DNA from 2 places in the Micromonospora sp. WMMD812 genome. Region 2 is predicted to be linked to the other one. Evidence: riboswitches for the same ligand, from Rfam matches in the RefSeq annotation. Region 2 holds a riboswitch; the other holds the start of a gene.

Region 1 (4,186 bases), 910 kb from region 2:
CACCGAACTGCCCGTGTCGTTGCCGAACACGCCGCCGCTGCCTCAGGAATGAGATCGTTGGCGGGTGGCGGAGTCACTTGACCTGCACCTGGAGTTCGATCGGGGAGCGGGCTTCCCGAGTCGTTCGCTGGAGAACGCGTTACGGGACAGCATCCGGACCGGCCGGTTGCGGGCCGGCTCACGTCTGCCGGGGAGCCGGAGCCTCGCCACCGACCTGGGCCTGGCCCGCGGCACGGTGGTGCAGGCGTACGCGCAACTGGTGGCGGAAGGGTGGCTGGTGTCGGCGCCCGGCTCGGGCACCCAGGTCGCGGACGTACGCCACGATCTGCCCGACTCGCGGCGGCAACCGCGGCCGTCGACGGCGTCCGAGCCGGTCATCGAGTTGCGGCCGGGGATTCCTGATCTCGGTTCGTTCCCGCGAACGGCCTGGGCGACCAGTGTCCGCCGCGCCATGGCGACGGCGTCGCGCGGCACGCTGGACTACCCCGAGCCGACGGGCCTGCCCGTACTGCGAGCGGAGTTGGCCAGCTATCTCGCGCGTACCCGGGGGGTGCGCTGCGACCCGGACGCCGTGGCGATCGCCAGCTGAACTATGCCCTGCACGTCATGGCAATCACCCAAACCCAGCGGCCGAGCCCGGGCAGGGACTACTACCAGCGCAAACGCGCGGCCGGGAAGACCCACAAAGAAGCCATGCGCTGCCTCAAACGACGCCTCGCCGACGTCGTCTATCGCACCATGATCACGGACACGGAGACCTCTCTGTTGCCGACGGGTTGACACAGAGAGGTGCCGTTCGTTTGACACCCCCCTGAGGGAGCAGCCTCGCCGGCAAGTGATCGTCACCAGCCTGAAGATCACGATTGCGCTGCGAATCCAGAAGGGCATCCGCACGTAACGCCCCCACGCCAGCACTGAGCAGGTCGCCGCCATCGTCGCCCGCGGGTGATGATCCTCACCGCCGCCTACACCGGCATGCGCTGGGGCGAACTCGTCGGCCTCGCCCGCGACCTCGACCTCACCGCAGGCACCATCTGCGTCCACCCGGACGTCGGAGCCCTCCAGACGGAGCGGGCACGCCCCGCGAGCGGCACTCTCGGCCGCGCGCGGGGCGTGCGGTCAGGCGGAGTAGCCGCGGGTGGCGATCCAGTTGGCCATGTCGATCGTGCTCATCCAGTAGGTGTTGGAGCCATACATGCCGGAGGCGTCGGCGACCTTCACGGCGCGCCCATCGTCGCTGTAGCCGATGAGGGTGACGTAGTGGCCGCCCGCGAAGTCGTGCCAGACCCCGCTGGCGTCGGTCGCGCCGCCGATGACGTTGGCCACCACGGCATGGCCGCTGCTGGTCGCGTGTACGACCTCAGCCTGCAGTTGGTCCATCTGAGCGGGCGTGGCTTCCTGACCCGTGATCTCCTTCGTCTGGTACATCTCGGCACCGATCGCGTCATTGAGCATGCGGGTCGTGTCGAAGGCGGAATCGGTGCCGTGGACCGTGGTGCCCAGCCCGGCGGCGAGTTTCTCCTGGCTGACGTCGATGCTGAGGGCAGTCAGTGCGTTGTGCACCGCGGCTGGTCCGCAATAGTAGAAGTTGATCTGATACTCGAACGAGGTGTCCAGGATCTTCTCGGACGGGACCGTCGGAGCCGCGGGTTGAGCGGTGGCCGTGGCCGGATCGGACCCGGCCGTGGCCGTGGCCTTGGCGGGCGCGACATCGGCCATGACCAGCGAACCCGAGGCGGCGGCTGCCGCGCCGGGAGCGGTGGGCTCATGCCCAGGAGCGCTGGCCACCGCGGCCGTGGCGGCGGTTACCAGCACGGCCAACAGCGGCGCCACTCTATGACTGCGGTGCAACATGGCGCGTCGAAACAAATTGCGAGAACGTTCCTCAGTCACGATGATCCCTCGAATAGCCTCAATTATCGGACGTAATGGGCCAGAACAGTTGACGAAACGGCCTTACGCCACCCCGGATGGCACGGCGGGGTGGGAGATTTATGCGTCGACCAGCCGGAGAGCAGAACAAATGCGTTTCTCCTTCCGATGTCGCCCTACCGGACTAGCTGACGGGTTCGGGCGGGAGGATGCGGCCGACCATGACCGTCGGGCCCGCGGGTGCACCCCCGATGTTCGGTTGATTTTCCCGGCTCGCATGATCGCGATTGGGCGATCCGGCCCGAGCGTCATCGCGTAGATGACTCGACGACCCGGTCGGACGTACGACGCTACAAACTTGACTTCTCGCCTGCAAGCTCCATCGTTATGGCAGCTATAACTCGCTCGAATCGCGCGACAGAGCGTCTTCAGCTAGTATGGTCCGGCGCGATTTGGCCGGGCCGTTTATCGGCGCACCGTCCTACGGCCGCGGTTGCCGCAGCGATCGAAATTTCATGGGCGTAAATGGGGCTTGGCAGAAACCGACCGTCAGTGGCGTCGATCACCGCGCGGAAGATTTGCTCGACCACGCGCGCCGTTGGGTCGCCCGTAGTGGGCACACCTTTCGTCGGGTGCGGTGAGGTCGACGGCAGAGATCTCGTCCATCGGCCCGCAGGCATACTCTCGTCGATGTACTGACGGCTCTGATCCGACATTTCAACCTGCGGTAGGGCCGGACCGTTCGGTTTGATCCGTTGTGATTCGCGGCCCGTGGCCATGAGGATGTCGGCAACGGCCTTACGAGTCCGGTGGAACCGCAGACGAAACGCCCCGGGTGCAGTTCAGGTTGCCAACCGTGGCTGCTAGCTCTGGTCAGTGGCGGTTGCCGCGCTGGCCGGCCACGCCTCCAGCAGCGAGTCCAGCATCGGATGCAGCCTCTCCGCCGGCGGGTGCCATGGCTTGAACAGATAACGGTCAAGATCAACCGCGTCGATCGTCGCGTCAGTCTCGGCCTACACCGTCACCAGCACGTGCCGAGCGGCGGGAAACAAGTCCGTGGCGGGCCGTCATAATGGGCGGGCCTCGGCCGCCGCCGGGAGATGGTCCGTCCCCTGCGCCCCGAGGGCGGCGACCAGCCGGCCGAGGTCGCGCCGACGGGAACTGGCCGGCCACACCGCCCACGTGCGGCGGATCAGGGGGTGCCCGACCAGTGCCGACCAGGTGATCGTGCCGGGCAGTGGCGGCGACCATCCGGGCGGCGCCAGCGCGAACGCTCCGCCGGCGGTCACCGCCGCCAGCTTCACCTCGGGAATCAGCGCCTGCCCTTCGGGTGCGGGGGGTCCGAGATCCAGCCCGTGGCTGCGCAGGATCGCGGTCAGCTCGTCGTACCAGGCGGGGCTGCCCGACCGGGGGAATCCGACCCAGTTCAGCCCGGCGAGGTCGTCCAGCCGGATTCCGTCCGGCCCGGCGAGCGCTGCGGCCCGTTCCGTTGCCAGCAGCACGCCCAGCCGTTCCTCCACCACCAGGAAGGCGTCCAGGTCCGTGCCGATCGGGTGTTCCCGAACCAGCCCGACGTCGAGATCTCCGGCGTGCAGCGCCTCGAACTGCGCCGCAGTGGGCATGTGCCGGACCTGCACCCGGGTCTCTGGATGGGCCTCGGCGAGGTCGGCGAGCGGCCGGGTCAGCAGGTCGGCCGGGAGCTCCAGCGGGATCCCGAGCCGCAGCATACCGCCGCCCGTCGAGGCATGCCGGTTGACGACGGCCACTGCTTGGTCGTACCGCGCGAGAACCGCCCGCGCCTCGGCCAGGAGGGTCATGCCCGCCTCGGTGGCCCGCACGCCGGTGCTGCTGCGGACCAGGAGCCGCAAACCGAGCTGCCGTTCGAGGGCGTTGATCGTCTGGGACAGCGCGGGCTGCGTCACGTGCAGCCGACGGGCAGCGGCGGAGAGACTCCCTTCCTCGACGACCACGACGAACGCCCGCATCTCCCGTAGTTCCACCGCCCTATCAGACCACGCAAACCGCACTATTCCTCGCCACCCGTAGCAAGCCGCCACCGCAAGTCTGCGCCTGCACGTTTGTTCAGGACTCGTCGTCACACTGCGCATAGCTTCCGACTCGCGCCTGCCCTTGCGATGGACGTCGGCACCGGTGCCCGCCCGCGACACGTATTCGCAGCGCTGCATGCCCGCGGCGCGACCCTGCCCGCCGGGTGCGGTCCCACCGTCGGCATCGCCGGCCCCCCTTGGCGGCGGGACCGACCTGCTCGGTCGCAAGCACGGCCTGACCTGCGATCACCTCGTCGGCGCACAGG
Region 2 (4,186 bases):
CGGCGACTTCCCGGCCGCGTCGTACGCCGACGCGTTCCTGGACGCCGCACGGCGGGAGCTGGAGCCGGGCTGGAGCCCGCCGGCCCCGCGGATCGCCCCGCCCGTGGAGCCGGACGCGGCGCCCCTGTCCCCCACCGCCTGAGCCGTCGCCTCCCCGAGCTGGCGGCCGCCGCAGAGCGGTGGCCGCCGGCTCGGGGCGCGGCTCAGCGGTACGGGTCGGCCAGCGCGAGCACCGCGGCCGGGTCCTCGACGTGGGCGTTGTGCCCGAGCCCGGGCAGGGTGGCCACCGGCACGCCCAACTCCTTGAGCTGTGCGTCGGTGACCATCGGGTCGTGTTCGCCCCGGGCGAGCAGGACCGGCACGTCCGTGGCGGCCAGCAGGGCCGGCAGGTTCGGCTCGCCCACCGCGAACGCCCCCGGGTCCATCGCCAGCCGCCACCGCCCGTCGACCTGGCGCAGCCCGCCCTCGACCACCGGGTGGTCCGGGGCGAGCAGCCCGGCCAGGCCGGAGACGCGCAGGTAGCGGCGGGCCGCCTCGTCCCGGCTGGCGAACCAGGTGACCGGGCGGTCGGCGAGGTCGCGGGCCTTGGCCAGCTCGGCCTCCGACCAGACGGCCTTGATGCCGAGGCCGATCACCGCGTCCACGGGCAGCCCGCCGGCGCGGGCGGCCAGGGCCAGACCGACCACCCCACCGAGCGAGTGCCCCAACACGACCAGGCGGTCCGTCGGCGCGAGCGCGGTGGCGACCCGGTCGGCCAGTGCGGCGAAGGAGTACCCCGGCAGCGGCGGCGCCCAGCCGTGGCCGGCGAGGTCCGGCGCCAGCCACCGGCCCGGCCACCAACGTTCGAGCAGCGGCGCCCAGGGCAGCCACACCTCACCCGTGGCGCCCATGCCGTGCAGGAGCACCAGGACGGGCGGGCGGTCGGCGCGGGCGCGGGTGTCATCGACCATGAACCGCAGTCTGCCACCGGGCCGGCGCGTCGGGCGAGAGGCGGCCGGCAGATGGCGGGTAGCGCATCCGACATCGGGCGGCGCGGAAACGACATCGGGCGCCGGCCCCCGTGCGGGGTGCCGGCGCCCGACGGAGGCGCGGACGGTCAGGCGGAGTAGCCGCGGCTGGTCATCCAGTTCGCCAGGTCGATGGTGGTGATCCAGTACGACGGGAGCGCCGGGTTCGCCGAGTCGGCGATCTTGACGGTCCGGCCGTTGTCCCGGTAGCCGACCACGGCGATGTAGTGCCCGCCCGAGAAGGAGTGCCAGCCACCGTTGGTGTCGGTGGCGTCGCCGACGATGTTCGCGACCACGCCGCGCCCGTCGGTGATCGCGTTGACCACGTCGGCCTGGAGCTGGTCCATCTGGGCCGGGCTCGGCGCGTTCGGGAACATCCGGGTCCGGTACGGGTTGCCCTTGACGACGGCGTTCAACACGCGGGTGGTGTCCTCGGCGGAGTTGGTGCCCATCTCGGTGGTGCCGAGCTGGGCGGCCAGGTCGTCCTGGCTCCGGTCGACGCCGGCGGCGCTGAGCGCGTTACGGGTGGCGGCCGGGCCGCAGTAGAAGTAGGTCGTCTGCGCCTGGTAGTCGTAGTCCAGGATCTTGCTGGCCGGCGGCTTCGGCGGCTCCGGCTTGCGGGTCAGGTCCGGGTCGGCGGCCTTCTTCGCGGCGGGCGACGCGCTCGACGACGGGGCGCTGGTCGACGGGGAGCCGCTGGCCGAGGGGGTGGTGCGCTCCTGGCCGCGGGAGGCGACGGTGTCGCTGCGCAGCTCGGCGACGGCGGCCGAGGCCTGCTGGGTGGCGGGCGCGTCGTCGGCGGTGCTGAGCAGCGCGCCGGTGCTGGACGCGATCACCAGCGCCGCGGCGGACGCCGCGACGACCTGGAACGGACGCTGGGTGGCGAGACGGCGAAGCTGGCGCTTCAGGGTGTGCTTCACAAGATCCTCCACGGGCTCAGGGGGAGAGCGGTGCACCGCGCCGGAGCCGGGACATGGGCAGGCGCGACCGCGCGGACGTCGTCCGCGGGTGGTGGACCGCTCAGGGGAAGCGCCCGGTGGCCCGGGCGGAAAGGGCGGCTGCCGGGATCAGCTCGCCGTCACGGGACGGGCGAGCGTCGGCACCGCGATGCCGTGGAGGGGCGGGGACCAGCGGGGGATGAAAGGGTGCTGCACGAGGATGGAACTCCTTCCGACACCGCCTACCGGGTTAGCTGACGGATTCGGGCGGGAAGATCGCCCTACCGCGGGCTGTGGCTCGCGGATTCACCCCGGACGTACTTATGGGTCCCCGGCTCGTGGATCACGATTAGGCGGGTCGGCGCGGCGTCGCCTCTTGCGATCGATTACCGCACCGGACGGGCCGACACTACTGGTCGGTACTCACCCTGCCAACCCCATCTCACCTGCGTAAACGTCGATCATGGAAATCTTTTCCGTGCGTACGGACACTGTCGTGCCTCAATGGGACAGGCAGTTCTCGTGGCACCCGAGGGCGACAACCGGACGGGTCGTCGGCAACCTCGCCGGAATCGGCCCGGAATTGGTGCGCCCTGTACCGGCTGACCGTTTCCACCGATCTGTGACCGGGCTCACGGAACATCCCCGCCGTCAACCCACCCGGGCCGGACGCCAACGCCGCGCGGCGGCCGGGCGCGGTGCCGCGGGCTCCCGGCGGGCCGCCGGGACCCGGAGCGGCCGAAGGCGGGCCGTCGCCGCGTACGCCTCGGCGGCGAGGCTACGTGCCGCCTCGGCGGCCAACTCCGCGGCCCGCCACGCCGCGCGCTCCCGCTCCGCCGCGGCCCGGTAGTCGGCCCGCCTGCCGTCCCGGAGCATCCGTGCCAGCAGCACCTCCTGCTCGACCGGGTGCCGGCGGGCGTCCCAGCCGTTGCGGTGGCCGAACACGTCACCGAGCTGCCGCAGGGTCAGATCCCCGCGCCAGTGCGCGGCCGTGGCAGCCCGGTGCAGGTACCGCTCCCTCGCCGCGTACTCGGCCGGTGTGCGGGGGGTCCGAGGCGTCGGCAGGGCAGCCGCGCCGGCGAACCGCCGGGCAGCGCTCTCCGCCGCGTCGTACGCCGCCCAGGCCCGCTCGGCGTCGGTCTGGGCGGCCAGCCAGTCGGCCCGGCGGCGACGGGCGGTCTGCGCGGCCCCGGCCGCCGCGACGGCCACCTCCTCGGCGTACCGGGACAGGTCGGCGGCCTCGGTCTCGGCCAGCTCCCGGTCGCTCGGCCCCCCGGCGGACGGGCCGTCGTCCGGGCGGTCGCGGTGCGGGCGCGCCGCCAGCACGGTGAGCACGGTCAGCGCGAGCACCAGCAGGGCCGACCAGATGGCGGCGGCCTGCGGCACCTCGATCAGAAACTGGTAGAGAACGGTCTTCTCCATGGCGGCACCTCACGGGCTGCGGATGCGGGGGAACCGCACGACCACCGGCGCTCGGGCGGGTGCGGAGCACGAGGGAGGCCGGGGGTGCGGTGGGCAGGGTTCGACAGGTACGGCGGGAGAACGTTCCCGCGGACGGGTCAGGCGGCCGGCGGCGCGCGCGGCGCCCGGACGGCCGGGGCGGGCGCGTGCGGCGCCCGCTGCTGGGCCGCGACGGCGGACGCCGGTGCCGGTGCGGCGGCCACCGCGGGGAGCCCGCCGGGGAGGGCGTCGACCTGGGCGTGGACCACGCCGGGCCGGGCGTCGGCCGGCGCGTGCGGCGGGACCGCCGTGCCCGGACCGGCGGTGCGGGCCAGCTCGACACTGGCGCACGGCAGCGGACCGCCGGGTGTGGACGGTCGCCCGCCGACAGTCACCGGCGGCGCCTCGGGTGCCGCCGATGCCGCCGGTGCCGTCGCCGCCCCGAGGGTCAGCGCGCCGGCGACGGCGAGGCTGGTCAGCAGCCGCGTCGCCCACCGCGCCACCCACCACAGGGGACAGGTGAGCGCGACGGGAAGCACGTGACCACGCTACCGTCGGTGCCGCCTCGTCGCATCGGTGCCGGGCGTGTCGGATTCGCCGCGCCGAGGGCTCCGACCAGCGTGGACGGCGTCAGCGCGTGTCGGCGTACGCCGCCCGTTCGTCGGCTGTGACGACTCCCCCGCGAGGGGCCGGCACGGCGGGCGGGCCGGCCTGGTCGGTGGGCGTCCGGCCCGACACCCCCGACTCGGCCGGATCGGCGGGCGCGGCCGGCGTCCGGGCCGGCGTGGCCGACTCGCCGGA

Evidence for each region. A riboswitch is a leader RNA that binds a small molecule or an ion and turns the genes downstream of it on or off. The one in region 2 is predicted to bind cyclic di-AMP.
Region 1: another riboswitch for cyclic di-AMP. It lies ahead of O7603_RS07320 (C39 family peptidase); the one in region 2 lies ahead of O7603_RS11295 (C39 family peptidase).

The regions. Positions count from the first base shown of each region.
Region 1 covers NZ_CP114904.1:1,587,520-1,591,705, reverse strand. The annotation lists gene O7603_RS07330 (GntR family transcriptional regulator) at 65-589, shown strand; gene O7603_RS07325 (hypothetical protein) at 607-780, shown strand; gene O7603_RS07320 (C39 family peptidase) at 1,120-1,893, opposite strand; cyclic di-AMP (ydaO/yuaA leader) riboswitch at 2,030-2,176, opposite strand; gene O7603_RS07315 (LysR family transcriptional regulator) at 2,940-3,872, opposite strand.
Region 2 covers NZ_CP114904.1:2,498,047-2,502,232, forward strand. The annotation lists gene O7603_RS11285 (CDP-glycerol glycerophosphotransferase family protein) at 1-142, shown strand, start outside; gene O7603_RS11290 (alpha/beta fold hydrolase) at 204-950, opposite strand; gene O7603_RS11295 (C39 family peptidase) at 1,097-1,939, opposite strand; cyclic di-AMP (ydaO/yuaA leader) riboswitch at 2,170-2,311, opposite strand; gene O7603_RS11300 (hypothetical protein) at 2,597-3,367, opposite strand; gene O7603_RS11305 (hypothetical protein) at 3,505-3,924, opposite strand; gene O7603_RS11310 (acyltransferase family protein) at 4,016-4,186, opposite strand, start outside.